DNA from 2 places in the Neobacillus sp. 114 genome. Region 1 is predicted to be linked to the other one. Evidence: a T-box and tRNA genes for the amino acid it is inferred to sense, from the RefSeq annotation. Region 1 holds a T-box; the other holds one or more tRNA genes.
The links. A T-box is a leader RNA that pairs with one kind of tRNA and senses whether it is charged. The one in region 1 lies ahead of trpS (tryptophan--tRNA ligase), so its partner is inferred to be a tRNA-Trp.

Region 1 (15,616 bases):
CGATACACAAAAGGATACCAATATATCGGCAGCACCCCCGAAAAAAAGCTTATCACCATGGGCAATCGCTAGGAAAAAATTCGTTCAGAATAAACTCGCAATGATTAGTTTCATTTTCTTAGTTATTGTTGGGATTATCTCCTTTTTGGCTCCTTATATCACAACGGCTGATATAACGAGAGTAAATATTGCGGACATGTCCTTAGAGCCTTCGAGTAAGCATTGGCTCGGAACGGACAAATCAGGCCGGGATGTGTTTACCAGACTGATATATGGCGGTAGGATTTCGCTATTGGTTGGATTAAGCTGTACGATATTTGTTATTTTTATTGGGACATTAATTGGCTCTGTAGCAGGTTATTTTGGCGGAGCAGTTGATAACCTATTAATGAGATTTACTGATTTTATCCTAAACTTCCCATTTTTGGTTTTTGTCATTGTTATTAATGCCATTTTCTTTGGGAAAGTAAGCGGCTTATGGGTTTTAATCGCTGTAATTAGTTTCCTTTATTGGGGTGGTATTGCTCGGATTGTCAGAAGTAAAATTCTAGCCGAAAAAGAAAACGAATATATTACAGCGGCCATCTCTATTGGTTGTTCACCGGCAAAAGTAATCGTTAAACATCTTTTACCAAACGTATTATCAACTATCATTGTTCAAGCAACCATTACATTTGCTTCGATGATTGTCATTGAATCGGCACTGAGTTACCTTGGATTTGGTGTACCGCAAGAAACGCCAAGCTGGGGCAATATGCTTAATTCTGCGAATGAACCTGATGTCCTTCAGTACAAGCTCTGGATATGGATGCCGCCAGCACTCATCATTACCATGACCATTCTGTCCATCAACTTTATTGGTGAAGGCCTAAAAGACGCTTTTAACCCTAAATCAAGAAGATAAAAATCTACCATTTAGACATGGTAGATTTTTTTATGAGGCTTTATACCTAATAATATGGAAACAACCGGAGCAAAATGTATATAAAGGAATAATTTAACTGTCGCCTGCCCATACTGATTGACAAACAGTTTCTTGAAGTGAGGGATTATACAATGTTATATCTTCATGATGTATGGGTGAATTGGTTTGAAGGAGAAGAAAACGGTTATAATGTCTGCCACTTCCACGAATGGCGCAAGGATGACGGAGTTGAACTACTTGACCAAGTACCGCTGCTAAAAGTGGAGCCAATTCTTTTTAACTATATTGAAAATGATTTATCTGAATTGCCACAGCAGCTTCTAGATGATATTTACCAAAAAGCATACTTGCGAAAAAACCATGAACGGATCCAACTGGATTACTGCTTTGTGGTAACCGATGGGGTAGGCATTCTTGCTGTTGATACGATTGGCTATAATATTCCTATTCGAAAAAGCCGGTTAATTCCAAGACAGGAACAGCTTGTGTACGAAATGATCAGCAATCATGAACCTAAGGAATTTATATTTTATAATCAATCGAGTAAAAAAGACTTCCATATTCTTTCTCCAGAACCTACGTTAATGCTGGGTTTGACAAGAAAAGAGCGGCAGATAAAGCAGCTTCTGTTTATGGCTTTAGATCAGTTGTTTTCATCGAATAATGAAGCTGAGATTCGTTATTGGTTTACTGAGTGGTGCCCAGAACGCTACCAAACAATCCAAGAACTAAATTTTGCTGATGCCTGGGAACAGCTTTATGAAGAAATCAAATTTGGCTGGTCAAAAAAACACGAAATCTTTTGTGAAAATTTAATAAAGGGACAGCCATTTTTTGAAAAGCTATGGGAAATGGAACACGGTCCAAAGGTAAACTAAAAGCCTGACCCAAAAGGAATATATTTCATTCCTTTTGCGGTTCAGGCTTTTTTTGCTAATAGGAAAGTATAAATTTTCAAAAATTTATACTTTCCTGTCGCATAAATTCAACTACGCCTCATGAACGTCCTATCGGACTCGCCAATCGGCGAGTTTTCATTTATTAGCTATTTGCGCTTTCTTCCAAGGCCCATTGCATTTTCCATTTTCTTCAAGGTTTTGCTAGCAACTTTATTTGCTTTCTCTGCACCAAGGTCTAATATTTCGTCTAATTCAGTTGATTCCATTAATTCATAGTATTTATCTTGGATTGGTTTAAATGCCTTAATAACAACATCGGCCAAATCACCCTTAAAGTCCCCATAACCTTTACCATGGTACATCACTTCAAGTTCAGCAATAGTCATATTTCCTAAGATAGAGTATATGGATAAAAGATTTGAAATACCTGGTTTATTTTCTTTATCATACTTAACAATTCCCTCTGAATCGGTCACAGCACTTTTAATTTTCTTTTCAATTTGTTTTGGGTCATCAAGCAATGCAAGGAATGCTTTTTGATTCGGGTCGGATTTGCTCATTTTCCTAGTCGGGTCCTGCAGGGACATAATACGGGCACCGACCTCCGGAATGCGGACTTCAGGCATCGTGAGAATTTCTCTATATTTTTTATTAAATCTTTCGGCAAGATCACGTGTAAGCTCTAAATGTTGTTTTTGGTCTTCACCTACTGGAACAAGTTCAGCATTATACAATAAAATATCTGCGGCCATTAATGGCGGGTAGGTTAATAAACTTGCAGATACAGCCTCTTTACCTGCAGATTTATCCTTAAATTGGGTCATTCTCTCTAGTTCTCCGATATAGGACACACACTGCATCAACCATCCGGCTTGAGCGTGGGCGGGAACTTCTGATTGGATAAACAATGTCGCTTTTTCCGGATCGATTCCCACTGCGATATACAAGGCTGCCAAGCTGCGGATGTTCTTTCTCAAAGTTGCGGGATCTTGCGGGACAGTTATTGCATGCTGGTCGACTATGCAGAAGTAGCAATTATATTCATTCTGCAGCTCAACGAATTGCTTAAGTGCACCAATATAGTTACCAAGTGTGATTGTTCCACTTGGCTGAATTCCCGAAAATATTGTCTTCATAAATAATCCTCCTAAACAAATATATAAAAAAAGCCATTCATCCCCAAAAATAGGGACGAATGGCTCGCGGTACCACCCTAATTACTCAGTATACTGAGTCACTTTAAAACCCTTTAACGCGGGGAACGTCTACTCCTACTTTTCCTTTTATAAGGCTCAGAAAGAAGCTCCAAAGTCCATTCCGTATTTCTTTGTGTTTGTTTCCACCACCCACAAACTCTCTAAAACAAAGGACGATACGTACTACTCTTTTTCATTGCTTATCTAATATATTCGATTATTTCCCATTATAAATGATTTACATATTTCATTTCAAGCTAGTAAAACATAATAAACAACGAGGGCAATCAGCATAAGAATGCCGTTTACAATAGCATAAAAAAGGAAGGGTTTTTTATCAATTGTTACAAGTTGTGATAAACCAGGAATGTCTTCAAATTTCCGTTTATTAGTCTTAAGCGATTGGGTAAAGTTAAACGACTTGGAAATCGCATCATAAAATCCGCTTTGAATTGTGAAAATAAGCAAAAAGGAAAGGAGCAGTGCAAGTGAGATATAAAAAGATATATTGATATAACTAACAATGGAAATTTCACCGTAAAAAATAAACGATAAAATAAAAATGACAATTTGTGTAAACGCTACCAAAAAGACACTTTTATTAGGGACAATTTTCAATTAAATTCCTCCAAAACACTGTATTAGTAGGGTTTTTTAAATGAAAAAACCTTTATAAATATAAATTATAACATAGTAAATTGTAATTCATACGTAAGAATTGTCTCGAAAATGTAAATTAATTTTCAAAAAGTAATGTACAAGAGAATGAAAATATGTATAATAGAGAATGTAGTAATTTTTCAGAATAATAGAAAAGGGAGGTCTACTAGTGAAGAAATCAAAACTTTCACTACTTCTAGTTTTATCGCTAGTACTTAGCATGTTCCTTGCAGCCTGTTCTGGTGGTACTAAGAACGAGGAAAAAAGCAAGGACGAAGGAAAAACCAAAACTACAGAGGAAAAATTAGCGGCAGATCAAACGCTAAATGTTCTTGAGTCAGCCGAAATTCCAACAATGGATAGTGCTAAAAACCAAGACACCATGGGCGGCATCATGTTGAATGCTGTGAATGAAGGTTTATTCCGCTTGGATGAAAACCAAAAGATCGTTCCAGCCGCAGCTGAGAGCATGCCAAAATATAACGAAGATAAAACTGTAATTACAATCAAGTTGAGAAAAGATGCTAAATGGTCTAATGGCGATCCTGTAACCGCACATGACTTCGTATTTGGATGGCAGCGTGCGCTTGACCCAAAAACTGCTTCTGAATATGGTCCATATTTCATGGAAGACAGAATTAAAAATGCTTCTGAAATCATCGCCAAAGGGGAAAAAGCTACTCCTGAAGATATCAAAACTTTAGGTATTAAAGCTTTAGATGACTATACACTTGAAATCGATTTAGTAAGACCGCTTCCATATATTGAATCGTACCTTGCGTTTTATACATTCTTCCCTCAAAACCAAAAGTATGTTGAGGCACAGGGTGATAAATATGCGACAGATGCTGCACACATTCTTTTTAATGGTCCGTTCAAAATGACAAAATGGGACGGCCCGACAGCAACTGAATGGGCGTTAGAGAAAAACGACACCTATTGGAATGCTAAAAATATTACATTAAAGAAAGTTAACTTTAATGTTTCAAAAGACCCGCAAGCTTCTGCAAATGCTTTTGAAGCGGGGGAAGTAGACGTTACGCCTAAGCTTGCTCAAGCTGCTATTCTTTCACAATATCAAGGATCTGAAGAATTGCTTACTTACACAGAACCATCAGTATTCTGGCTAAAAATGAATCAAAAAAATCCTGCATTCCAGAACTTAAATATTCGTAAGGCTATTGCATTAACAGTTGATAAGAATGCCCTTGTTAAAGACGTATTGGCTAACGGTTCTATTGCTGCAGATTACATTGTTCCAAAGGAATTTGCTTTTAATAATGGCAAGGATTTCCGTGATGGCGCAGCCACTTATATGAAAATGAATAAAGAGGAAGCCAAAAAGTTTTGGGAAAAAGGTCTTCAAGAGCTTGGTCAAAAAGAATTAACGTTCACTTATGTAGGTCAAGATACTGAATCTTCTAAGAAAACGGATGCGTTCGTAAAAGACCAATTAGAGAAAACCTTACCTGGTTTAAAAATCAATATTGAAAGTGTTCCGTTCAAAATCCGTATCGACCGTGAAAATAAACAAGATTATGATTTATTATTTGCCGGATGGGGACCTGACTACGCAGACCCTATGACTTATATGGATTTATTCTTAACTGGCGGACAAAATAACCGCATGAGCTATAGCTCTGCAAAATATGATGAGTTGGTCAAAGCAGCCCAAACCACTTTGGGAGCGAAGGCTGATGAGCGCTGGAAAGCTCTTCATGATGCGGAGAAAGTTCTTTTAGAAGACGATGCAGCAATTGTACCGATGTATCAACGTGCAGCTAACATCTTAGTTAACCCGAAAGTAAAAGGTCTTGTTACTCATGCAATGAGCCCAGACATGGATTTCCAACATGTTAAGATTGTTGAAACCAATAAGTAATCATAATTAACCAAATAGGGGAGAGAGTATATTGTCGAAATATACTCTCTTTTCACCTGTATCTAAATTGTCGAAAAACGTCGAATATTTCATTAATAGGAGGTGTAGGCATGGCAAAGTATCTTTTGCAACGAATTGTCTATATGATATTGACCTTATTCATTGTAGCTTCTGTTACTTTTTTCCTCATGAAACTTATACCGGGTACTCCTTTTAATAGTGCGGAAAAATTAACGCCTCAACAGCTTCATATCATGCAAGAAAAGTATGGATTGAATGATCCTGTGCCTATTCAATATGTTCATTATATAGCGAACTTGGTTAAAGGTGATTTAGGAGTCTCCTTTCAATTTGATAATACCCCGGTTACAAAACTTCTTCAAATACGAATTGGTCCATCTGCTGTACTTGGTATTCAGGCAATGATTTTAGGTGCTTTAATAGGAATTGTCTTAGGAGTAGTTGCCGCATTAAAGCAGAATACATGGGTGGACTACGGTTCGACATTTATTGCTGTTGTTGGTAAATCAATCCCATCATTTATTTTTGCGGGATTGCTTCAGTATTACCTAGGAGTCAAACTTGGTTGGTTCCCTGTAATGTTTTGGAAAGGGCCGGAATATACCATTATGCCAACGATTGCTTTGGCGATGTTCCCAATCTCGATTACGGCACGTTTTATGCGGACTGAAATGGTGGAAGTTTTGGGTACAGAATACATTACATTGGCAAAAGCAAAAGGCGCAAGTTATTGGCAGATAAGTGTAAAACACGCTTTAAGAAATGCCTTAATTCCAGTTGTTACAGTTCTTGGCCCCTTAGCAGTAGGGCTTATGACAGGTTCCCTCGTTATTGAAAATATCTTTGGAATACCAGGTATTGGTGAGCAATTTGTTAAAGCGATTATGGTAAACGACTATCCGGTTATTATGGGAACGAATATTTTATTTGCTGCTTTGTTTGTGGTCATAATATTAGTAGTAGATATTCTTTACGGTATAATTGACCCACGTATTCGTATCTCGGGGGGGAAAAGTTAAATGTTAAACAAAGAAACAGCTATTTCGAAGGATATGTTTGCGCCCGCCCATATAGATCCATCTAAAAGTGAGAAAATTTCCAAGCCCAGCTTAAACTTTTGGCAGGATTCTTGGCTAAGGGTCAAAAAAAATAAAGGTGCAGTGCTAAGTTTAGTGATAATTGTCATCGTCATCTTTTTAGCGTTTGTCGGGCCTTTATTGACACCATATAAATTTGATACGCAAAATACAAAGAATAATAACTTACCACCTCGTATACAAGGGTTGGAAAACATCCACTGGCTCCCGTTTGATGGGACATTAAAGCGAAAGAATGGGACGGAGTACAACCCTTATGAGATCCGAGAGGTAAAGGAGTACTATTGGTTTGGTACAGATGGCCTTGGCCGGGATCTCTTTGCACGTCTTTGGAAAGGAACTCAAATATCACTTTTCATCGCTTTTATGGCAGCACTAGTGGACATGCTGATAGGGGTGACCTATGGGGCGATTTCAGGTTACCTAGGTGGGCGCGTAGATAGCGTCATGCAGAGGATAGTGGAAATTATCGTCGGGATTCCTAACCTAATTGTCGTCGTATTAATGATTCTTGTGTTAAAACCGGGTATTGTTCCGATCATTATTGCAATCGCTCTTACCGGTTGGACAAGTATGGCCCGTGTGGTCCGTGCCCAGGTATTAAAATTTAAAAATCAGGAATTTGTTTTGGCTGCCAAAACGTTAGGCGCTTCAAATGGATCTATCATATTTAAACATATGATTCCAAACATGTTTGGCGTCATTATCATAAATACAATGTTCTCTATCCCGAATGCGATTTTCTTCGAAGCATTCCTAAGCTTTATTGGGTTAGGTCTGCAAGAGCCAAATGCGTCCTTGGGGACATTGGTGAATGACGGCTATCATTCAATGATTGCTTTTCCATATCAAATGATTATTCCATCGATCATGATTGCGTTAATTATGGTTTGTTTCAATCTGGTGGCAGATGGTTTACGAGATGCATTCGATCCAAAAATGCGTGATTAGAAGGCGGGTGATTTATAGTGGAGAAAATTTTACAAATAAAAGATTTAAATATTTCATTCCACACCTTTGCTGGGGAAGTTAAAGCAATTCGCGGAGTGAGTTTTGATTTATTTAAAGGGGAAACTCTGGCAATTGTAGGGGAATCTGGTTCTGGTAAGTCTGTTACCACAAAATCCATTATGCGGCTTCTTCCAGAACATAATTCCGAGATAAAAGGAGGCCAGGTCCTTTTTGATGGCAAAGACCTAACCAAATTATCTGATAAGCAAATGCAAAAAATCCGTGGTAAAGACATTTCGATGATTTTCCAAGACCCGATGACATCATTAAACCCTACAATGAAAATCGGAAATCAAATTATGGAACCGCTGATTAAGCACCAAAACATGTCTAAAGGTGCCGCCAGAGAAAGAGCAGTTGAACTTTTAAGGCTGGTTGGTATTCCTAAGCCGGAAATTCGTGTTGATCAATACCCGCATCAGTTTTCGGGCGGGATGAGACAAAGGGTTGTTATAGCTATTGCGTTAGCTTGTAATCCTAAAGTTTTAATCGCAGATGAACCAACAACGGCTTTGGACGTTACAATCCAGGCTCAAATTCTGGAATTAATGAAGGATTTGCAAAAGAAAATTGATACATCAATCATCTTTATTACCCATGACCTTGGCGTTGTAGCTAATGTTGCTGACCGAGTCGCTGTTATGTATGGCGGTAAAATCGTAGAAGTTGGGACTGCTGATGAAATTTTCTATAATCCTAAACACCCATATACATGGGGATTGATTAGCTCCATGCCGGATATGGAAACAAATGATGAGGAATTATACTCAATCCCGGGAACACCGCCTGATTTATTAGATCCGCCAAAGGGTGATGCATTTGCACCCCGTAACCCTTATGTGATGAAAATCGACCTAGAACAGGAGCCGCCATTCTTTAAGGTATCTGACACTCATTATGCAGCCACTTGGCTATTGCATCCGGATGCTCCAAAGGTGGAACCGCCTGAGGCTGTGAAAAGGCGTCAAAGTCAATTCCCTGGTGTAAAGGTGGGAAAATAAATGAGTGAAAGAAAAAAATTATTAGAAATAAAAAATTTAAAACAGTATTTTAATGAAGGCAAACCTAATGAGGTAAAAGCGGTTGATAATGTCTCTTTTGATATTTATAAAGGAGAGGTAATGGGGCTTGTGGGTGAATCAGGCTGCGGTAAATCTACAACAGGCCGGACAATTATTCGTCTATACGATGCCACAGGCGGAGAAGTCCTTTATGATGGTGTTAATGTTCACGGAAATAAATCCAAGAAGGAACTGAAACAATTCAACCGTAAGATGCAAATGATTTTCCAAGATCCATATGCATCATTAAATCCTCGCTTGAAAATTGCGGATGTTATTGCCGAGGGAATCGATATCCACGGGTTAGCTAAATCAAAACAAGAGCGAATGGAAAAGGTATACGAATTGCTTGAAACTGTTGGATTGAACAAGGAACATGCTAATCGTTATCCACATGAATTTTCTGGCGGACAGCGGCAGCGGATTGGGATTGCCCGTGCTCTGGCAGTTCAACCGGAGTTCATTATTGCGGATGAGCCTATTTCAGCATTGGACGTATCGATTCAAGCGCAGGTTGTAAACCTAATGAAAAAGCTCCAGCATGAAAAAGGGTTAACCTATCTGTTCATTGCACATGACTTGTCAATGGTAAAATACATCAGCGACCGTATCGGTGTTATGTATTTTGGGAAAATAGTTGAGCTTGCACCAGCAGATGAACTTTACCGAAACCCGCTTCATCCATACACGCAATCATTATTATCTGCGATTCCTGCTCCTGATCCGATTAGTGAGCGGACACGGAAACGTAAAACATATGATCCGGCAACTCATAATTATCAGGACAATGAGCCGGTTGAATTCCGAGAAGTTACGCCGGGACACTTTGTCCTTTGTTCAGAAACAGAATTTAAACAATATCAAGCACAATCTAAACAATAATAAAAAAAACGACCTCGAATTTCGAGATCGTTTTTTTATTATTTTACTTTTTCTTTCCGCCAACGGTTTTCCAGCCAGTTTGAAATCTGGCACTTTGGTCGACAAATTCGCTGCGGCGTTTTCCGCCAAATACCTTTTCACCAATACCGTTTGTGATGACTCCCATAAAAGCTGTAATCCCGATCACTAACAGTGCAACAACTGTTAAATCAGTTATGTATCCAGCCATGATTGTCCCTCCATTTGATGAATCAAAGAATTGATTTTATTTTATTCACTATACCTATTGTAAAAGAACTTTGCCTTTAAGAAAAGAGAAAAATAAAAAACTATTGAAAAGCTATATTTAAATACTGATATCGTTTTCATCTTGTGATTTTAATTGAGAATGGATTTTTTAGAAAAAATCCTAGCAGGTTATTTGTTATTAAAAAGAGATTTAATTCACAATGCATTACCCTCAGAAAGCATAAATAAAGATACGAACATTTTAGTATGATTAACAAAGAAAAGTAATAAAAAATAAAAAAATAAAAAAATTTTTGAAACTTTTGCAGAAATTATTCGTCTAATATAATAAAGGACGTATAATTTAGGGGGGATTCTGATAGTGATTATTTTTGAAAAAGGGATACCTTTTTTCGATATTGTAGTGTATAATGGGTGATATAAATTCCTTATTTATAATAATTTTAATTTTATAAACTGTAATACATTGGAATTGTGTTAATTTCCCTTATTTCGGATTGATATATGATAGATTTGCAAATAATAGAGGAGTGTGAAACACAGATGGTAACACTATACACCTCACCGAGCTGTACATCATGTCGGAAAGCAAAGTCATGGTTAGAAGAGCATGAGATTCCATATAAGGAAAGAAATATTTTCTCTGAACCTTTATCTATGGAAGAAATCAAAGAAATTCTACGTATGACTGAAGATGGAACGGATGAAATTATTTCAACGAGATCTAAAACCTTTCAAAAGTTAGATGTGAATTTGGATACAATGCCTCTTCAGGATTTATTCAAATTAATTAAAGAAAACCCAGGTTTGCTTCGCCGCCCAATCATCATTGATGAAAAACGTTTGCAAGTTGGATATAATGAAGATGAAATCCGCAGATTCCTGCCTAGAAAGGTCAGAACGTATCAATTGCGAGAAGCACAGCGGATGGTAAATTAATTGAGAGTAAGACCTTTTTTATAAAGGTCTTTTTTTCATTTTTATTGTTTGAAATTTTTATTTAATTTTGTTATTATTAAAGGAATATCTATATTGGAAATTTTCCCTCTGAATGTTGACTGGACTACTGTTCGTATTGGATATTGGGCGGATTTACGGATTTTGTGAAATTGCGCTTTTTTATTTCCCTTATTGGTTCTTTTATCATAAAATGAAAGTACAAGAGTATTTGCTTTTTTATTTAAAGTTTCATTGAATAAACTTTTTTTAAGAGTGAATGCTAAGGGAGTTATCTGCTTGGGGGTATTTAGTCCCTTCAATATGAACAATGGAAGGGAGAGGTTAAAATGGAGATTGAACGTATTAATGAAAATACGGTTAAATTTTATATTTCCTATGGTGATATAGAAGAAAGAGGCTTTGATCGGGAAGAGATTTGGTACAATCGTGAACGAAGTGAAGAACTCTTTTGGGAAATGATGGATGAAGTTCATGGAGAGGAAGAGTTTGTGGTTGAAGGTCCGTTATGGATTCAGGTTCAAGCCTTGGATAAAGGCTTAGAGGTACTTGTGACCAAAGCGCAGCTTTCTAAAGATGGCCAGAAATTTGAACTTCCCATTCCTAATGATAAAATTAAGGATTTACCTGTTGACGATAAGATTGACGAACTTTTAGATCAGCATTTTAATCCAAATTATTCAGATGATGAGGAAGTCCTCCTTGAGGAAGATAATTTGGAGTTTATTCTTGCATTTAGAGATTTTGAAGATGTGATCAGTTTGGCAAAAAGGCCGGGTCTTGATAACTTAGTCACAACGCTATATCACTTTGAAGGAAAGTATTACTTATATACTGAATTCCCGGAAGATGTTTTCGGTGAAGATGAGATTGATGATGTTTTAAGCGTATTGCTGGAATATGGGTATGAAACACAGTTAACGATTCACCGAATTCAGGAGTACGGTAAAGAAATAATTGCTGAGAATGTTTTTGAAGTTATTCGAAACCATTTTAGCTAAAAAAGGTACCGATTTCACAGTTGAAATCGGTATTATTTTAGCTCATAGGAAATTATAAATTCAACTATGCCTCTGTCTTCGTCCTATCGGACTCGCCAATCGGCGAGTTTTCATTTATCTAACTTTAAATATTGGTGTTTCAAAGCAGGTGAGGACACTGAAGAATACGGTTCGGGTTGTCATATTTTTGTTGGTTCTTTCAATTCTTCTTTTTGCATTCAAAAATCAGTTGGAGAGTGGCATTTTAGGGTTCCTAAGTGTAATGATTTCGCTTTCCGTCATCTTTATCGGGTTTGTTATATTTCTGGAAAACCGACATCCTACACAAACCATAACATGGCTGGTTGTTCTTGGAAGCTTTCCGCTGGTGGGGTTTATTTTTTATCTTCTCTTTGGCAGGAATTATCGAAAGGAACGGATGTTTAGAAAAAAGTATTTTCTTGATAAACAGGCTTTTTTAACTATTGAGGGTGAAAATGACCCAAGAAGTGAAGAAAAGCTGCAGTTAATGGGGGAGCATCAAGGCAAATTATTCATGCTCGCTCAAAAACTGGGGAATAGTCCAATATCCTTTGATACAGCAACCAAGGTTTTAACAAACGGTGAGGAAACTTTTTCTCATATAATGGAGGAACTAAAAAGGGCGAGGCACCATATTCATCTGGAATATTATATTATTAGGCATGATCAGATTGGTCAAGAAATAAAGAATATATTAATTGAAAAAGCGAATCAAGGTGTAAAGGTTCGTTTTATGTATGATGCCGTTGGGTCCTGGAAGCTTTCAAAAGCTTATATCAATGATTTAAAGAATGCAGGAATAGAAACTGTTCCATTTGGGCCGGTAAAATTGCCTTTTTTAAATAATAAGTTTAATTTCCGCAACCACCGAAAAATAATTGTCATAGACGGGAATATTGGGTTTGTCGGCGGATTAAATATTGGCGATGAATATCTGGGACGAAATAAGGATATTGGATTCTGGCGGGATACCCATTTGATGCTTCGGGGCGAAGCAGTGCGGACTCTGCAGCTCATTTTTCTTCAGGATTGGTATTATATGACGAATCATAGTTTTCTGACGGCAGAATACTTATCTCCACAAATTGACCATAAAAGCCACGGCGGTGTTCAGTTAATCGCAGGAGGCCCGGATAACGAATGGAGTGTCATCAAGAATATATTTTTCTCCATGATTGGATCGGCAAGAAAATCAGTCTGGATTGCTTCTCCTTACTTTATACCAGATGAGGATATTTTCTCCGCCATTAAAGTAGCCGCCTTAAGTGGAATTGATGTACGGCTTCTAGTTCCAAACCGTCCGGATAAGCGGATTGTCTTTCATGCTTCAAGATCCTATTTTCCTGAGCTTTTAGAGGCAGGAGTAAAGGTGTTTGAATATGAAAGAGGGTTTATGCACAGCAAAATTGTCATTGTTGATGGGGAATTGGCTTCGATAGGAACCTCTAATATGGATATGCGAAGCTTTCATTTGAATTTTGAGGTAAATGCGTTTCTTTTCCGGACGAAAAGTACCCAAAAGCTTGTTGCAGAATACCTAAACGATATAGAATTTGCAATACAATTAGATTTAAAAACATTCCAACAGCGGCATTTGGGGTATCGGTTGCTAGAATCCACTGCAAGACTGCTCTCACCGTTATTGTGAAAATTTTGTTAAAACTCGTCGAAACCGGCGGGTTTTATTTTTTTTGTAAAGGAATTTTGGCAAGTTTAGTCGAATTGGAGAAGAAAAGAAGGAGGGGGATTCCGATTGTTAACAGCCCAGACGAAAACAGGTAAACAAATTTCGCTTGGAAATTGTTACTCGAAAGAAGCACTTTTAAGCCTTAGAAAATCCGAGGAGTTCATATGTCCTGTCTGTGGGGAAAATGTTTCATTAAAGCTTGGTGAGCAGCGAATATTCCATTTTGCCCATAAAAAAGGAAGCACCTGCTGCGAAGTATACGAAGCAGAGTCCATCAATCATATTGAAGGAAAGCTTCAGTTATATCATTGGCTATGCATGCAAAAAATTCCTTGTATCCTCGAATTTTATGATCGGAAGATGCAACAGCGTCCCGATATCATGTTTGAACATAATGGTCAGAGATTTGCCCTAGAGTTTCAATGCTCCACACTATCAGAAGAGATATTTTGGAAAAGAACAAAAAACTACCTTGAACACCACTATACTCCTCTATGGATTATCTCCAGCCATCACATTCATCAAAAAAACCGCTACATCATTCCTTTTTCAAATTTTCATTACTTATTTTTACGAACGGGCATGGCAGGTCAATTGTATATACCCTGCTATTCTACTGAAAAGAAAGCCTTCCAATTAATTAGTTCTATTACTCCGTATTCCATTAAAAATGCTTTTGCGGAGCAATCATTCAATTCCCTTGATCGTTTGCGACTTGAGGATTTGCTCAATCCTAAGCCCGATGCATGGAAGATTAACCTATTAAAGTGGAAGGAAGCCGCAGAAAATTATCAAATTAGTTGGGTTCTTCATGCAGGTGCCGTAAAAAATCCCTTTCTCCATGAAATTTATCAGCGGAAATTAAATCTCTTTTTATTACCACCAGAAATAGGCCTGCCAGTTCCTCATGCAGTTTACATTCAAACCCCTCCAGTTGTATGGCAAACCTACTTATTCCTTGATTGTCTAGCTGATAAAAATCCTGGAGCATTGATCTCGTATCAGGATATACATTACCAGGTGCAGAAAAGAATCTCAAAAAAAGATATTACGATCCGAACTTTTCCTTTACTAGAAACTATTAATCCGATGATACCGGTCATAGAATATTTCCGGACGCTGATTGAATTGGGCGTTTTAATTCGAAAAGGGGACTGGTTATGCGAAATAAACCGAAAAATCAAGATTCCACAATCAAACCGAGAAAAGGATGAGGCAAAGTCAAAATTTTATCAAAATAATAAATGAAAATAGATGACAGGGCATAATATAGGAGAGGCTTTACTGCTTATAAGCGTAAAGGAGGAAAAATAAAGAAAAAATGGAATATAATAAAGTGGAATTGGATTATCGAATGGAAATGGAGGATCAATCATGACAAATGAAACGGCTGTAAAGTCACTCCCGGCAAGAAGTGAAATTCCAGTTGAAGATACGTGGAAGCTGGAGGATATTTTTGCAAGTGATGAGGGATGGGAAAAAGAATTCCAAGAGGTGAAGGCACAAATTCCGGGAATTAAGCAGTTCGAAGGAAAATTGGGAGAAAGTGCAGAGACGCTTTATAAAGCCCTTCAATTTCAGGACCAGCTTTTTGAAAGAATCGGCAAGCTCTATACATATTCACATATGAGATACGACCAAGATACGACAAACTCTTTTTATCAGGGCTTGGATGATCGAATGAAGAATCTTTATTCTCAAGCAGCGAGCCAATTTGCCTTTATTGTTCCGGAAATTCTAGCAATTGACGAAAGTAAAGTAACTGGTTTTTTAAGTGAAAAAACGGAATTAAAGCTATATGAACATTCTCTTGAAGAAATTAATTTGCAACGGCCGCATGTATTGAGTGCGGAGCAGGAAGCTCTGCTTGCTGAGGCGAGTGAAGTAATGAATGCGTCTAGTAATACATTCGGCATGCTGAATAATGCCGATTTGGAGTTCCCGTCCATTAAGGATGAAAATGGAAACGAGGTTGAAATTACTCATGGCCGTTATATCCGTTTCCTTGAAAGTGAAGACCAGAGGGTTAGGCATGACGCTTTTAAAGGGGTATATCAAACCTATGGC
Region 2 (15,616 bases), 2.5 Mb from region 1:
TGCGGTATGTGTAAGGGTACTGGATTTGAGTGGAATGTAAGTCTTTTGGTAATCGCTGTGACAGGACTCTCCCCACCCGCCATCCGGATTCTGAATGGTTTTTAACCAGTCTGCTGCTTTTTGAATACGTTGGTCCCTTTCTGGTACGTCAACTGCCAGTAATCCGGTGATAGCTGCCCAGGTTCCGTACGTATAGCAAATTCCCCAGCGGCCATACCAGGAGCCGTCTCGCCTTTGGTCTTTCCAAAGCCAGTTGATGCCTTTTTTTATGACAGTGTGATTTTTAGGCAGATTTGTATAATTACCAAAGAACTCTAATGTTCTTCCAGTTAGATCGGCACATGTCGGGTCCTTTAACAAAAACTCGCCTTTTTCTAACGGCAATAATTTTAACAAATTTGAATCGGTTTTTCTCTCAAAGGCTGGCCAGCCGCCGTCGTCATTTTGCATCGACAAGGTCCAGCTGATTCCCCTCTCCCAAGTTGCTTTTTCAGAGGAGGCAATTCTTGAAAGTGATCTAAGGGAGGCAGTAGTGTCATCCACATCCGGCAGGATTGTATTTATATTTGAAAAGCCCCATCCTCCAGGCAAGCTGTTGGGATTATGAATCACCCAATCGCCAAATTTATGCTGCTGCCTGCTTAACAGGTAACGGTTTGCTTCTGCAACCATGGAGTCTTCCGATGATATTCCTGCAGACTGCAAGGCAAAGCCGATTAAGGATGTATTCCAAACAGTGGCGGTGGTATATTGCATATGTGGGAACCCGTTTATTTCACATTTCATGGACTTTAGTCCCTCGATTGCTTTTGTAATAATTGGGTCCGTTTTTTTGTAGCCCAGCGAGAGAAGGGCGAAAATCATTAAAAATGTACTGCTGTAGTAACTTAAAAATGTTCCGTCCGGTTCAATCCTGTCCAGCATGTATTTTTTTGCTCGTTCAAGTGCTAATTTTTTGAGCTCTTCGGGGATACCAATTAAATTCTCCACTCCCTCTTCGATCAAGGATAACAACGAGCGCCATTCATCCGAGCGAATCCATTGTTCGTCTCCCTCCCGGTGGATGTGCAGGTCGGATAAGTCGGGGGCATTTTTAGCTTTTATCGATAACTTCTTGGAGGCAAGAATCATTATCGGTGTCAAATTAGCACGCCCAAACACAGAAAAGGAATAGAAATTTATCGGGAAGTTAGTCGGCAAAAGAATAACTTCAATCGGCAGTGGTGAAAACGAAGGCCACCTGTATTGGCCAGTTAGAGCTAGCATAATTTTGGTATAAGTACTAACTTCTTTTAGACCGCCATGTGCCAAAATGAATTTTTTAGCTTCCCGCAAATTCTTGTCTTCTTTTGAATAATAACCGGAAAATAGGAGGGCGTAGTACGCATCTAGCGTAGCCGAAACATTTCCTTCTCCTTCATCATAAAAAAGCTTCCAAGCCCCGTTTTTTTCCTGCTTGCTTAAAATTCGTCTGCAAAGACCTTGGATTAATTCTTCATCATGTATCTCCAATGTGCGTAATAAAATGATGGTATAAGCATCCGTTGAAATTCCTGTATCAAAAGGATAATCCCAGGAGCCATCAGGAGATTGGTCTTTTCTAAGCCTGTCAATAATCCAATCGATACCCATTTGTATATCCACCAGCATGGTCACCCCTTTCTCAAGTAAAACTCCTTAGGCTATACATATTCCTATTGTGCAAGGACCATTCACATTGGGGGGATTTGCCATGTTCTTTTGGAGAAATCGTGACAAACCACCGCTTGAAAGCATCCGGGACGAATTAAAGAAAAAAAGCAAAGGGGCTCCAGCGGTCAAGCTTCCATTAACAGGGAGAGAACGAAATCTTTTAGAAAATATAAAGAACGAAACAGCGAAACATAACCTTAATAATGTGACAAGGACAAAAGCATATCTTGATTTCTATATCCGGTACCCGGATATACAATGGGCGTTTTTGGGTCATACTGTATCGCGGAACGGCGGGTACAACATGACCGACTTAAAAGGGGAATTTTTAACAAGGCTGCTTTCTAAAAAGGAAAGAAAATCATTTTTTTCTTTTTTAGAGAGGGGTAATTGGCTGATTTTTCAGGATGTTTATCCCCAATTTCTGCTTTATGAGGAAAGCCTAAGGCGCGGCAAACCATTGTTTTATATGCTCTCTTATTTAAAAGTTTCAACCTTCATGGAAACGATTTGGAATCATTTCTGGAAAAATCATGACCGCTATATTCATTGTATTGCGATGGTTATTAACGAACAAAGCTATTTGGAAAAAAGGGTGGTCCAAAATCCGGTTTATCAGAAGGAGGTGTTAAATAAGTTTGAATTTATCCTTCAGGACGTACTTTCCTTCAACCATATACTTTTTCCATATGGGGATGGGGGACTGAAGGGCCAGACGCTTCATCAATTTGAATCCCTGCATGAACGGATTTTACTTGGGAAAAAGTTATATTCCGTTCTTTTTAAAAATAAAGATTTTCATAAACAAGCTTTGGAATGGGCAAAATTGCATCCGCATACTGGCTCGCGAAAGGATTATTGGCCGCATCTTTTTAATAATGTGAATGAGGGGACACCCGGCATAGCTTATCCGCTTCGCCTGAAATCTTGCAGGCTTAGGAAGGGAGCGAGAAGATTTTACAGCCCGAATCTTGAAAATGCTTGGAAAAATGTTAGCCAGCCGGAAGCGGAGCTTGGGGATTGGTTTGATGACTGGCGTGTAGCGGATTATTTAGTGGACGATATGGAAATGATGGACGGGGAGATAAGGGATGAATACTGTAAAACACTTGAACGGCTCGAAATCGCTGCTCTTGCCAAAAAGACGATTAACTTTTAAGCATGTGTTGGCTGGCGGTGTGCTCGGCTCATTAATAGGGACTTATTTGGATCTTTATTTTGTAGGGAAGGGAATGTATGAGTTTACGTTTCGCCCGCTAGCGGCCGTTTTTTCCATAAATATCGGGTTTACGCTGGTGGTGCTTCCGATATTGATGGCCGTTTTTTTATATGTGATTGCTGGGTTGAATAAATGGGGTAGGATGGGTGTAATTCTGTTTGTCAGCTTATTGATGCCTATTCTAGAAAAATTAGCTGAGGTTCTTGGCTTGTTTAAGCATACGGTGGAGTGGAAGCATATTTACACTTTTTTTTGGTATCTGTTATTTTTATCAGTGGTAACGGCATTTTTTCAATGGCTGGAAAAAGAAGAAAAATAAAAAAGCCGAGACAAAGTCTCGGCTGCCCCTTCCGTCCGTACAGTGGTTAAGTGTCCCGCAACAAGCGAAATGATCGGAAGGGGTGAGATTATTTTAACACACTCCTGTAAGAAATATAAATGGGCAAATGTGCCAATACTTTCTTTTCTTTGATGAAAAGTGTATGATTAAGATGATTTTTTACATAAGGAGTGTTATATATGGCTAAAAAAGGATACATATTGATGGAAAATGGCGCGAAAATCGAGTTTGATTTATTTCAAAACGAAGCGCCGGGGACAGTTGAAAACTTTGAGAAACTTGCGAACTCAGGTTTTTACAATGGGGTTATTTTTCACCGAGTAATTCCGGGCTTCGTATCTCAAGGGGGGGACCCTACAGGAACAGGAATGGGTGGTCCCGGCTACACTATAAAGTGTGAAACAGAAGGTAATCCACATAAGCATGTACCAGGTTCACTTTCCATGGCTCATGCGGGAAGAGACACTGGCGGCAGCCAATTCTTTATTGTTCATGAATCACAGCCGCACTTAAATGGCGTCCATACTGTTTTTGGGCAAGTAACTTCTGATCTTGAGGCTGTAAGATCAATGAGAAACGGTGACACCATGAAAGAAGTACGCGTTTTTGATGAAGAATAATTTTAACGGGAGAGCTGAATTTTCAGCTCTCTTTTTCATTAGGACTAATAACGTGTAACAAGGGGAAAATATCTTCAATAACTCACATACGGGGGTCTTTATATTGAAGAAATTCGTGATTTTCCTCCTTTTACTATTGGTTCTGCCTATTAATACAAAAGTGATCGCAAAGGAATCAGAGGCAAAACAGCTTAAAGCGGCCATTATTATTGATGACTTTGGGGGCTGCATCAAAGGGGCGAGTGACTTTTTGGAAGGAGATGTACCTATTACAGCTGCAGTCATGCCTTTTACAGATAACTCAAAAAAACACGCAGAATTAGCTCATAAAAATGGCTTTGAAGTCATGATTCATTTGCCGATGGAGCCGAAAAGAGGGAAACGATCGTGGCTTGGACCTAAACCCATTACCGCTGACCTATCCCCAAAGCAAGTAAGAGAACGTGTGTTAGAGGCTGTTAAGAGTGTTCCGTATGCTGTTGGGCTAAATAATCACATGGGTTCGTTGGCTGTGGAAAATGAAAAAATTGTCCGCGCGATTGTAGAGGTAGCCAAAGAAAAAAATCTATATATCGTTGACAGTGGCACTAGCAGCAAATCGAAATTTCCTGAGATTGCAGCCGAAATGGGTGTTCCTCTATTAAAAAATGATGTCTTTCTGGATGATATTACATCCTCCGCGCATGTCCGAAAACAGATGAACCTGCTGGTAAAAAAGACAGAGTTGAAAAGAAAGGCTATTGCGATCGGCCATGTTGGAGTGACTGGGAAAGTCTGCTCGAACGGAATTTTGCAGTCGATGGATGAGTTTAAAAAGAAGAATATCAAAATTGTTCCTGTATCACAGCTTTTTGACTATCAATTAATTGAAAAGAAATTTATCCCCTAAAAAAGGCAGCGATTCGTTGCCTTTTTCCATTTATTTTCTGAACAAAATTCTTTCCGTGTGTCTCCTAAAGCTGATACAATGACCTTTATTAAAAAGAATAAAAGTCATAAGGGAGTAGGATCAATAAATGAAACTAGTTTCTTGGAATGTGAACGGTCTTAGAGCTTGTGTGAAGAAAGGCTTTTTGGAATATTTTCAAGAAGTGGATGCGGATATTTTTTGTATTCAGGAAACGAAATTGCAAGAAGGGCAAATTAGTCTGGAGTTAGAAGGCTATCATCAATACTGGAACTATGCCGTTAAGAAAGGTTATTCAGGTACGGCTGTTTTTACAAAAGCTGAACCGTTATCAGTTAAATATGGAGTAGGACAGGAAGATGATGAAAATGAAGGCCGAATTCTTACAATAGAATTCCCTGATTTTTTCTTGGTCAATGTATATACACCAAATTCCCAGAGAGACTTAGCAAGGTTAGGGTACCGTTTGGATTGGGAGGAGCGGATTCTTCAGCATCTGCAAGAGCTGGATAAGATAAAACCAGTTATCTTTTGCGGCGATTTAAATGTTGCCCACATGGCAATTGATTTAAGGAATCCGAAATCAAATGTAGGAAATTCGGGATTTACAGACGAAGAACGCGCTAAAATGTCAACACTTCTGGAGGCGGGATTTGTCGACAGTTTCCGCCATTTCTATCCGGATAAAGAGGGAGCTTATACGTGGTGGTCATACATGAATAAAGTTAGGGAAAGAAATATCGGATGGCGGATCGACTACTTCATCGTCTCGCAAACTTTATGTGAGCGTATAAAAAATGCCGATATTCACGCCCATGTTATGGGAAGTGATCATTGCCCTGTGTTGCTGGAAATACAACAAGGTTAAGGACCCTAAAAAACACCCTTTGCCAGGAAGAGCTACTTCACTAGCAAAGGGTTTTGAATTTCAAATTTCATTAAGTGGTGTTCCGAGTTCGTCAAATTCTGGTGTCTTATCTGAATCGGTTGAATTGATTAATTGATCTTGAACGCTAGAATCGACGAATTCTTTATCATTTTCTTTTTTCAGTGGATTGGAATTCAAGTTAACAGCCCCTTCCTTGAGAAAAATTACTTAAGTATTTTTTCCTAAGCTGAAGAAAACTAAACGTTTTTAAAAATACTATTTGAAATGAACTTTTATCATAGTTAAAAATAACAGTTGACGAACATTAATTTGAGTAGTAATATAATCATTGTCGCTGATGCGAGATAGTTGGAAGAAAAGTTCTGTTTCATAAATTATCTTGATGTAGGTTGATAAATAGAAGACATTATGTTAATATAAAAAATGCCGCTAATCGATAGATTAGTAGATAGTTCTTTGAAAACTAAACAAACAAAAACGTCAACAAACAATAATATTCGTTTCATTTGAAACGAAGCCAACGTAACATTTTTGAGCTAATCGACTCAACTTTATTGGAGAGTTTGATCCTGGCTCAGGACGAACGCTGGCGGCGTGCCTAATACATGCAAGTCGAGCGAATCACAGGGAGCTTGCTCCCGGTGGTTAGCGGCGGACGGGTGAGTAACACGTGGGCAACCTGCCTGTAAGACTGGGATAACTTCGGGAAACCGGAGCTAATACCGGATAATTTCTTCCCTCGCATGAGGGAAGGTTGAAAGTCGGTTTCGGCTGACACTTACAGATGGGCCCGCGGCGCATTAGCTAGTTGGTGAGGTAACGGCTCACCAAGGCAACGATGCGTAGCCGACCTGAGAGGGTGATCGGCCACACTGGGACTGAGACACGGCCCAGACTCCTACGGGAGGCAGCAGTAGGGAATCTTCCACAATGGACGAAAGTCTGATGGAGCAACGCCGCGTGAGCGATGAAGGCCTTCGGGTCGTAAAGCTCTGTTGTCAGGGAAGAACAAGTATCGGAGTAACTGCCGGTACCTTGACGGTACCTGACCAGAAAGCCACGGCTAACTACGTGCCAGCAGCCGCGGTAATACGTAGGTGGCAAGCGTTGTCCGGAATTATTGGGCGTAAAGCGCGCGCAGGCGGTCCTTTAAGTCTGATGTGAAAGCCCACGGCTCAACCGTGGAGGGTCATTGGAAACTGGGGGACTTGAGTGCAGAAGAGGAAAGCGGAATTCCACGTGTAGCGGTGAAATGCGTAGAGATGTGGAGGAACACCAGTGGCGAAGGCGGCTTTCTGGTCTGTAACTGACGCTGAGGCGCGAAAGCGTGGGGAGCAAACAGGATTAGATACCCTGGTAGTCCACGCCGTAAACGATGAGTGCTAAGTGTTAGAGGGTTTCCGCCCTTTAGTGCTGCAGCTAACGCATTAAGCACTCCGCCTGGGGAGTACGGCCGCAAGGCTGAAACTCAAAGGAATTGACGGGGGCCCGCACAAGCGGTGGAGCATGTGGTTTAATTCGAAGCAACGCGAAGAACCTTACCAGGTCTTGACATCCTCTGACACTCCTAGAGATAGGAATTTCCCCTTCGGGGGACAGAGTGACAGGTGGTGCATGGTTGTCGTCAGCTCGTGTCGTGAGATGTTGGGTTAAGTCCCGCAACGAGCGCAACCCTTGATCTTAGTTGCCAGCATTCAGTTGGGCACTCTAAGGTGACTGCCGGTGACAAACCGGAGGAAGGTGGGGATGACGTCAAATCATCATGCCCCTTATGACCTGGGCTACACACGTGCTACAATGGATGGTACAAAGGGCAGCGAAGCCGCGAGGTGGAGCCAATCCCATAAAACCATTCTCAGTTCGGATTGCAGGCTGCAACTCGCCTGCATGAAGCCGGAATCGCTAGTAATCGCGGATCAGCATGCCGCGGTGAATACGTTCCCGGGCCTTGTACACACCGCCCGTCACACCACGAGAGTTTGTAACACCCGAAGTCGGTGGGGTAACCGTAAGGAGCCAGCCGCCTAAGGTGGGACAGATGATTGGGGTGAAGTCGTAACAAGGTAGCCGTATCGGAAGGTGCGGCTGGATCACCTCCTTTCTAAGGATAATGCAGTCCTTATGGACTGATAAGAAGTTGACTGTTTCTTGTTTGTTTAGTTTTGAGGGAATTATCCTTCAGAACTTTTTTTGTTCCTTGAAAACTAGATAATTGTATCGAAGAAGTAACCAAGTAAGAACCGAGTAATCGCCATTTTAGTTTTTCTCTCTTATTTTTAAGAGTAAAAACCTTTTAGGTTAAGTTAGAAAGGGCGCACGGTGAATGCCTTGGCACTAGGAGCCGATGAAGGACGGGACTAACACCGATATGCTTCGGGGAGCTGTAAGTAAGCGCCGATCCGGAGATTTCCGAATGGGGAAACCCACTGTTCGTAATGGAACAGTATCTTTACCTGAATACATAGGGTATTGAAGGCAGACCCGGGGAACTGAAACATCTAAGTACCCGGAGGAAGAGAAAGCAAACGCGATTCCCTGAGTAGCGGCGAGCGAAACGGGAACAGCCCAAACCGAAAGGCTTGCCTTTCGGGGTTGTAGGACACTCAACATGGAGTTACAAAGGAACGGGGTAGATGAAGCGGTCTGGAAAGGCCGGCCATAGAAGGTAAAAGCCCTGTAGTTGAAACTTCGTTCCCTCCCGAGTGGATCCTGAGTACGGCCGGACACGTGAAATCCGGTCGGAAGCAGGGAGGACCATCTCCCAAGGCTAAATACTCCCTAGTGACCGATAGTGAACCAGTACCGTGAGGGAAAGGTGAAAAGCACCCCGGAAGGGGAGTGAAAGAGATCCTGAAACCGTGTGCCTACAAGTAGTCAGAGCCCGTTCATGGGTGATGGCGTGCCTTTTGTAGAATGAACCGGCGAGTTACGATTGCATGCGAGGTTAAGTTGAAGAGACGGAGCCGCAGCGAAAGCGAGTCTGAATAGGGCGAAATAGTATGTAGTCGTAGACCCGAAACCAGGTGATCTACCCATGTCCAGGGTGAAGTCCAGGTAACACTGGATGGAGGCCCGAACCCACGCACGTTGAAAAGTGCGGGGATGAGGTGTGGGTAGCGGAGAAATTCCAATCGAACTTGGAGATAGCTGGTTCTCTCCGAAATAGCTTTAGGGCTAGCCTCACGTAGTTAGAGTCTTGGAGGTAGAGCACTGTTTGGACTAGGGGCCCTCATCGGGTTACCGAATTCAGACAAACTCCGAATGCCAATGACTTATCCGTGGGAGTCAGACTGCGAGTGATAAGATCCGTAGTCAAAAGGGAAACAGCCCAGACCACCAGCTAAGGTCCCAAAGTATACGTTAAGTGGAAAAGGATGTGGAGTTGCTTAGACAACCAGGATGTTGGCTTAGAAGCAGCCACCATTTAAAGAGTGCGTAATAGCTCACTGGTCGAGTGACTCTGCGCCGAAAATGTACCGGGGCTAAACGTATCACCGAAGCTGTGGGTGGACACCTTATGGTGTCCGCGGTAGGAGAGCGTTCTAAGGGCGTTGAAGCTAGACCGTAAGGACTGGTGGAGCGCTTAGAAGTGAGAATGCCGGTATGAGTAGCGAAAGATGAGTGAGAATCTCATCCACCGTATGCCTAAGGTTTCCTGAGGAAGGCTCGTCCGCTCAGGGTTAGTCGGGACCTAAGCCGAGGCCGAAAGGCGTAGGCGATGGACAACAGGTTGATATTCCTGTACCACCTCTTTATCGTTTGAGTGATGGGGGACGCAGGAGGATAGGGTAAGCGCACTGCTGGATATGTGCGTGTAAGCAGTTAGGCTGGTGAATAGGAAAATCCGTTCACCTTAAGGCTGAGCTGTGATGCCGAGGGAATTATAGTACCGAAGTTCCTGATTCCACACTGCCAAGAAAAGCCTCTAGCGAGATAAAAGGTGCCCGTACCGCAAACCGACACAGGTAGGCGAGGAGAGAATCCTAAGGTGAGCGAGAGAACTCTCGTTAAGGAACTCGGCAAAATGACCCCGTAACTTCGGGAGAAGGGGTGCTTTTTGGGGTGAATAGCCCCGAAGAGCCGCAGTGAATAGGCCCAGGCGACTGTTTAGCAAAAACACAGGTCTCTGCAAAGCCGCAAGGCGAAGTATAGGGGCTGACGCCTGCCCGGTGCTGGAAGGTTAAGAGGAGGGGTTAGCTGCTAAGCGAAGCTCTGAATCGAAGCCCCAGTAAACGGCGGCCGTAACTATAACGGTCCTAAGGTAGCGAAATTCCTTGTCGGGTAAGTTCCGACCCGCACGAAAGGCGTAACGATCTGGGCACTGTCTCAACGAGAGACTCGGTGAAATTATAGTACCTGTGAAGATGCAGGTTACCCGCGACAGGACGGAAAGACCCCATGGAGCTTTACTGTAGCCTGATATTGAATTTTGGTACAGCTTGTACAGGATAGGTAGGAGCCTGAGAGACATGAGCGCCAGCTTGTGTGGAGGCGTCGGTGGGATACTACCCTGGCTGTATTGAAATTCTAACCTGCACCCCTCATCGGGGTGGGAGACAGTGTCAGGTGGGCAGTTTGACTGGGGCGGTCGCCTCCTAAAATGTAACGGAGGCGCCCAAAGGTTCCCTCAGAATGGTTGGAAATCATTCGCAGAGTGTAAAGGCACAAGGGAGCTTGACTGCGAGACTTACAAGTCGAGCAGGGACGAAAGTCGGGCTTAGTGATCCGGTGGTTCCGCATGGAAGGGCCATCGCTCAACGGATAAAAGCTACCCTGGGGATAACAGGCTTATCTCCCCCAAGAGTCCACATCGACGGGGAGGTTTGGCACCTCGATGTCGGCTCATCGCATCCTGGGGCTGTAGTCGGTCCCAAGGGTTGGGCTGTTCGCCCATTAAAGCGGTACGCGAGCTGGGTTCAGAACGTCGTGAGACAGTTCGGTCCCTATCCGTCGTGGGCGCAGGAAATTTGAGAGGAGCTGTCCTTAGTACGAGAGGACCGGGATGGACGCACCGCTGGTGTACCAGTTGTCTTGCCAAAGGCATCGCTGGGTAGCTATGTGCGGACGGGATAAGTGCTGAAAGCATCTAAGCATGAAGCCCCCCTCGAGATGAGATTTCCCATAGCGTCAAGCTAGTAAGATCCCTGAAAGATGATCAGGTTGATAGGTCAGAGGTGGAAGCGCGGTGACGTGTGGAGCTGACTGATACTAATCGATCGAGGACTTAACCAAACAGAAAAGCGGAAGCGGCCGGTTAGCAACGTATGGCCTGGAGGGCTTTGACTGAGATAAGTGTAAACTCGCCGATTGGCAAGCCGTTAGGCGCAGACAGAGGTGTAGTTGAACTTATGCGTTCAGAATTTAGTAATAAATTCTGATTAGCTAAAGGAAACACGATGAGCTTTAGCGAATCGATGTTGACTTATCGTAGGGAAAAGACCGAAGGACACTAGTTGCTGGACGCTGGAGCTAGACAATCATCAATGTAAAATGGCAACTCGTTTTTACTAAACTTCTTCTGTATTATCTAGTTTTGAGGGAATGAAATCCCAATATGCAATATTATATATTGCGGGTGTGGCGGAATCGGCAGACGCGCTAGATTCAGGTTCTAGTGGTAGTAATACCGTATGGGTTCAAGTCCCTTCACCCGCATCAAAGAGATTAAAATGCGGAAGTAGTTCAGTGGTAGAACACCACCTTGCCAAGGTGGGGGTCGCGGGTTCGAATCCCGTCTTCCGCTCCAAACATGCCGGGGTGGCGGAACTGGCAGACGCACAGGACTTAAAATCCTGCGGTAGGTGACTACCGTACCGGTTCGATTCCGGTCCTCGGCACCATTATTTCTCTAACGGGAACTAGCTTTAGCTTGATTGAGTACTACGTTCGGGACGAAGGATCGCTTACTTCAGATTCTGTTTTCCTGATTATAATATGTATGGGGCCTTAGCTCAGCTGGGAGAGCGCCTGCTTTGCACGCAGGAGGTCAGCGGTTCGATCCCGCTAGGCTCCACCATTTTCATATTTGCTTTTGGCGGTGTAGCTCAGCTGGCTAGAGCGTACGGTTCATACCCGTAAGGTCGGGGGTTCGATCCCCTCCGCCGCTATTACTTTTTTTAAAATTATATAATGGAGGGGTAGCGAAGTGGCTAAACGCGGCGGACTGTAAATCCGCTCCCTCAGGGTTCGGCGGTTCGAATCCGTCCCCCTCCACCATTTATAGGGGCATAGTTTAAAGGTAGAACTAAGGTCTCCAAAACCTTCAGTGTGGGTTCGATTCCTACTGCCCCTGTCTATAAATCTTAGAATGAACACCTTCCTATAATTTTCAGGGAGGTGTTTTTTGTGCTAATTCAAACGTATTGAACTAACAAATGGAACCTATTTCATTAAGACGCGTAAACTGGTGTAATTTAATTTGTACACTGAATGAAATGGGGAAAAAAATGTTTTATATAAGAGAAGTTTTTCTGCTTGTTCCTGATAAGGTAAGCGAATTCAATGAAATTTTTGAAGAACTTATTTTTCCAATGAAAATAAAAAGTGGAGCAAAAATTATCGGCCGCTGGATGACAAAAGGGAAAGCTGAGGTAACGATTATTTGGGAGTATCCAAATCATGAAGAATATTTAAAAATTGAAGAGCGTGTTATTAAAGATGAGATGTATAAACAATTACAAAACCGCATTTCGAATGTAGACGAATTTTTTATCGATACTCGAAAAGATTATTTATCTTCATTTGGAGAATATACAAAAACAAAACCGACTATAACGGTTAGTGGGTATATTACAAACGAGAACCAAGAAACTTTATTAGTAAAAACTTATTGGAGAGCAGATACGTGGGAACTTCCTGGCGGGGGCGTTGATGAAGGAGAAACTTTAGACACGGCACTTGTTCGGGAGATTTTAGAGGAAACAGGCATTCAAGTTGAGTTGCATGGAGTATCGGGTGTGTATTCAAATGGAAATACTGTTTCAATTGTTTTTCGTGGGAAGTATGCAGGCGGTGAGCCTAAAACATCCAAGGAAACCAAGGAAGTTCGCTTCGTCAAACTCGATTCTTCCAATGTTTCTCACTATATTAAAAGAGGCAAATTTATTCCCAGGGTGATTGATGCAATGACGGGAAATAGGGCTCCCTACGAAGCTTTCAAGGTCCGTCCATATGAATTATTAAAAAGAATGGAAGGTAATCTTGAAAGGGATTAAGTAATGTGCTGCCCGATTGGCGCAGTGAATCTCTCTTAAATTGCCATTCAGTGCGCCAATCAGCTAAATAATAAAAAAGATTGTGATATTTATCGACAGGTAAAAGAATTCTTGTTATAATGTAATTCGTCTTTGATAATTACTTTTTATTATGGGCCTATAGCTCAGCTGGTTAGAGCGCACGCCTGATAAGCGTGAGGTCGATGGTTCAAGTCCATTTAGGCCCATTACAATAAATAGCAGTCAAAAACCGAGTTCAAAATGACTCGGTTTTTTATTTGAGTTTAGACGTTTTGGAAAGCATTAAGGAAAAGAGGTTTTAGAGGAAATAAATATGCCTGAACTTGAAGGACAGAAGTGTAAGAGATGCAGGGTTACGATTGTTATGGAAACAATCTCGTCGAGAAAAACCCTTTATTGCCCTAATTGTCAAAAGTGATTCTGAATCCCGCCGATTGCCGGTGGGGTTTTTTATTAAAAAGTTAATCAATTTGCAAAATTATTGTTTCCGAATTTGTTTAAATGTACTATACTATATACAAATAAGTATAGCACATTTAAATATATATAACATATTTATTGTGAATAAGGTGGTGCTAATGATTAAACTCACCAAGCGTCAGGATGAAATTCTGCAGATTGTAAAGGAAAATGGCCCGATAACCGGTAAAGAAATTGCAGAGAAACTCTCTGTTACTAGAGCGGCATTAAGACCGGACCTTGCAATCTTGACCATGTCCGGCAGTCTGGATGCCAGACCGCGTGTAGGGTATTTTTTTAATGACAAATTAGAGGTAAAACGTCAGGCGAAGAAGTTTATTCAGCAAAAGGTATCCGATTTTAAGGCTCATCCAATCGTGGTTGAAAAATCAACTTCTGTTTATAATGCGATTGTTCAGTTGTTCCTCGAGGATGTTGGAACACTTTATGCGGTGGATACAGAAGGAAACTTAGCAGGAGTGATTTCCCGAAAGGATTTGCTCAGGGCTGCACTTGGGAACAAAAATCTGCAAGAATTGCCCGTAAGTGTCATTATGACAAGAATGCCTAATATTATCACGATTAATTCAGAGGAAACCTTGCTCGAAGCGGCCAAAAAAATGATTAATTTTCATATTGACTCCTTACCGGTAGTAAAGGAAGTCGATCATAAAAATAATACATATTTGTTGTTAGGGAGAATTACCAAGACGACAATAACAAGGGCCTATTTAGAATTTATGGAAGAAAAATAGATTAAGGGGAGTTGCTGCGATTTTGGTACAAAAGGAAGTTGTCTACGTAGTATCTGACTCGGTTGGTGAAACAGCTGAGCTCGTTGTAAAAGCGGTGGCAACACAGTTTAATGGTGGACAGGTAGAAATTCGCCGAAACTCATATGTAGAGGACATTGAAGACATTGAAGATGTGATTATTTTGGCAAGAAAGGACCATTCCATCATTGCCTATACCATCGTCATTCCGGAATTAAAAGATTATTTAGATAAGCGTGCCATGGAAGAGGGGATAATGGCAGTGGACCTCCTCAACCCATTAATGAATGCATTTGCAACAAGGTTTAATAAACAGCCCCACCGCCAGCCTGGCCTAATGAGAAAATTAGACGAAGAATATTTCCGCAAAATCGAGGCGATTGAATTTGCCGTGAAATATGATGATGGACGGGACCCAAGAGGAATTATGAAGGCCGATATTGTTTTAATCGGTGTGTCCCGGACTTCAAAAACGCCGCTGTCCATGTACCTTGCCCATAAGCGTTTTAAAGTGGCCAATGTCCCGTTGGTTCCAGAAGTGCCTCCGCCAGATGAACTTTTTAAAATACCGAGAAAAAATTGTATTGGTTTAATTATTTCACCAGATAAATTAAACGAAATTCGGACTGAGCGCCTAAAAGCACTTGGGCTGGGCTCAAAGGCGAATTATGCCAGCTTCCAGAGAATTCTTGACGAACTAGATTATGCCGAAAAAATCATGAAACGCGTAGGCTGTCCTATTATAAATGTTTCGAATAAAGCGATTGAAGAAACTGCAGGTTTAATTTTAGACGTGTTGAAAAAAGAGAGGAGCTTATAAAATTATGGGGAAATTCGTTTATTTATTTCATGAAGGCCATGGCAATATGCGGGATTTACTTGGGGGAAAGGGAGCGAATCTAGCAGAAATGACAAGAATCGGCCTGCCGGTTCCTTATGGTTTTACCCTTACAACAAAAGCTTGCAATGCTTACTATGAATCTAATAAAACCATTCCAGCTTTAGTAGAATCACAGACATTAGAGGCGTTAAGACTTTTGGAAGAAAAAATGGACAAAAAACTCGGTGACCCGCAGAATCCTTTACTTGTTTCTGTTCGATCCGGTTCAGTTTTTTCTATGCCTGGGATGATGGATACCATTTTAAATCTGGGGATGAATGACGAAACTGTTGTGGGTTTGGCTGCATTAACGAATAATCCACGATTTGCTTACGACTCTTATCGCCGTTTCATTCAAATGTTCAGCAACGTGGTTCTTGAAATTGATACTTATTATTTTGAACAATATTTAGAAGAGACACGCGAACATAAGGGGTATTCCTCTGACCCTGAAATGACTGCTGAAGACTGGAAGGAAGTCATTGTTGGTTATAAGGAAATTGTCAAAAAGCATACGCGTAAGGACTTCCCGCAAAATCCGAAAGAGCAGCTTTTCCTTGCCATCAATGCTGTATTCAATTCTTGGAATAATCAACGGGCGA

Region 2: it encodes a tRNA-Trp, which carries the amino acid that the T-box ahead of trpS (tryptophan--tRNA ligase) is inferred to sense. The anticodon was not compared.

What each region holds. Positions count from the first base shown of each region.
Region 1 is NZ_CP126144.1:1,870,736-1,886,351, forward strand. Features, by position in the region: gene opp4C (oligopeptide ABC transporter permease) at 1-904, shown strand, start outside; gene QNN06_RS09360 (YjbA family protein) at 1,057-1,803, shown strand; gene trpS (tryptophan--tRNA ligase) at 1,971-2,960, opposite strand; T-box leader at 3,009-3,226, opposite strand; gene QNN06_RS09370 (DUF3899 domain-containing protein) at 3,273-3,638, opposite strand; gene QNN06_RS09375 (peptide ABC transporter substrate-binding protein) at 3,850-5,562, shown strand; gene opp3b (oligopeptide ABC transporter permease) at 5,673-6,602, shown strand; gene opp3C (oligopeptide ABC transporter permease) at 6,603-7,631, shown strand; gene QNN06_RS09390 (ABC transporter ATP-binding protein) at 7,649-8,692, shown strand; gene QNN06_RS09395 (ABC transporter ATP-binding protein) at 8,693-9,634, shown strand; gene QNN06_RS09400 (hypothetical protein) at 9,678-9,863, opposite strand; gene spxA (transcriptional regulator SpxA) at 10,427-10,822, shown strand; gene mecA (adaptor protein MecA) at 11,170-11,841, shown strand; gene cls (cardiolipin synthase) at 11,999-13,510, shown strand; gene QNN06_RS09420 (competence protein CoiA) at 13,616-14,797, shown strand; gene pepF (oligoendopeptidase F) at 14,924-15,616, shown strand, end outside.
Region 2 is NZ_CP126144.1:4,365,687-4,381,302, reverse strand. Features, by position in the region: gene QNN06_RS21235 (terpene cyclase/mutase family protein) at 1-1,632, opposite strand, end outside; gene QNN06_RS21230 (DUF2515 domain-containing protein) at 1,733-2,851, shown strand; gene QNN06_RS21225 (CBO0543 family protein) at 2,784-3,230, shown strand; gene QNN06_RS21220 (peptidylprolyl isomerase) at 3,431-3,871, shown strand; gene QNN06_RS21215 (divergent polysaccharide deacetylase family protein) at 3,975-4,760, shown strand; gene QNN06_RS21210 (exodeoxyribonuclease III) at 4,888-5,646, shown strand; gene QNN06_RS21205 (hypothetical protein) at 5,707-5,844, opposite strand; rRNA gene QNN06_RS21200 (16S ribosomal RNA) at 6,219-7,768, shown strand; rRNA gene QNN06_RS21195 (23S ribosomal RNA) at 7,964-10,899, shown strand; tRNA gene QNN06_RS21190 (tRNA-Leu) at 11,239-11,322, shown strand; tRNA gene QNN06_RS21185 (tRNA-Gly) at 11,339-11,413, shown strand; tRNA gene QNN06_RS21180 (tRNA-Leu) at 11,419-11,507, shown strand; tRNA gene QNN06_RS21175 (tRNA-Ala) at 11,608-11,683, shown strand; tRNA gene QNN06_RS21170 (tRNA-Met) at 11,701-11,774, shown strand; tRNA gene QNN06_RS21165 (tRNA-Tyr) at 11,799-11,883, shown strand; tRNA gene QNN06_RS21160 (tRNA-Trp) at 11,889-11,959, shown strand; gene QNN06_RS21155 (NUDIX domain-containing protein) at 12,114-12,881, shown strand; tRNA gene QNN06_RS21150 (tRNA-Ile) at 13,035-13,108, shown strand; gene QNN06_RS21145 (zinc finger domain-containing protein) at 13,216-13,320, shown strand; gene ccpN (transcriptional regulator CcpN) at 13,481-14,116, shown strand; gene QNN06_RS21135 (pyruvate, water dikinase regulatory protein) at 14,139-14,954, shown strand; gene ppdK (pyruvate, phosphate dikinase) at 14,959-15,616, shown strand, end outside.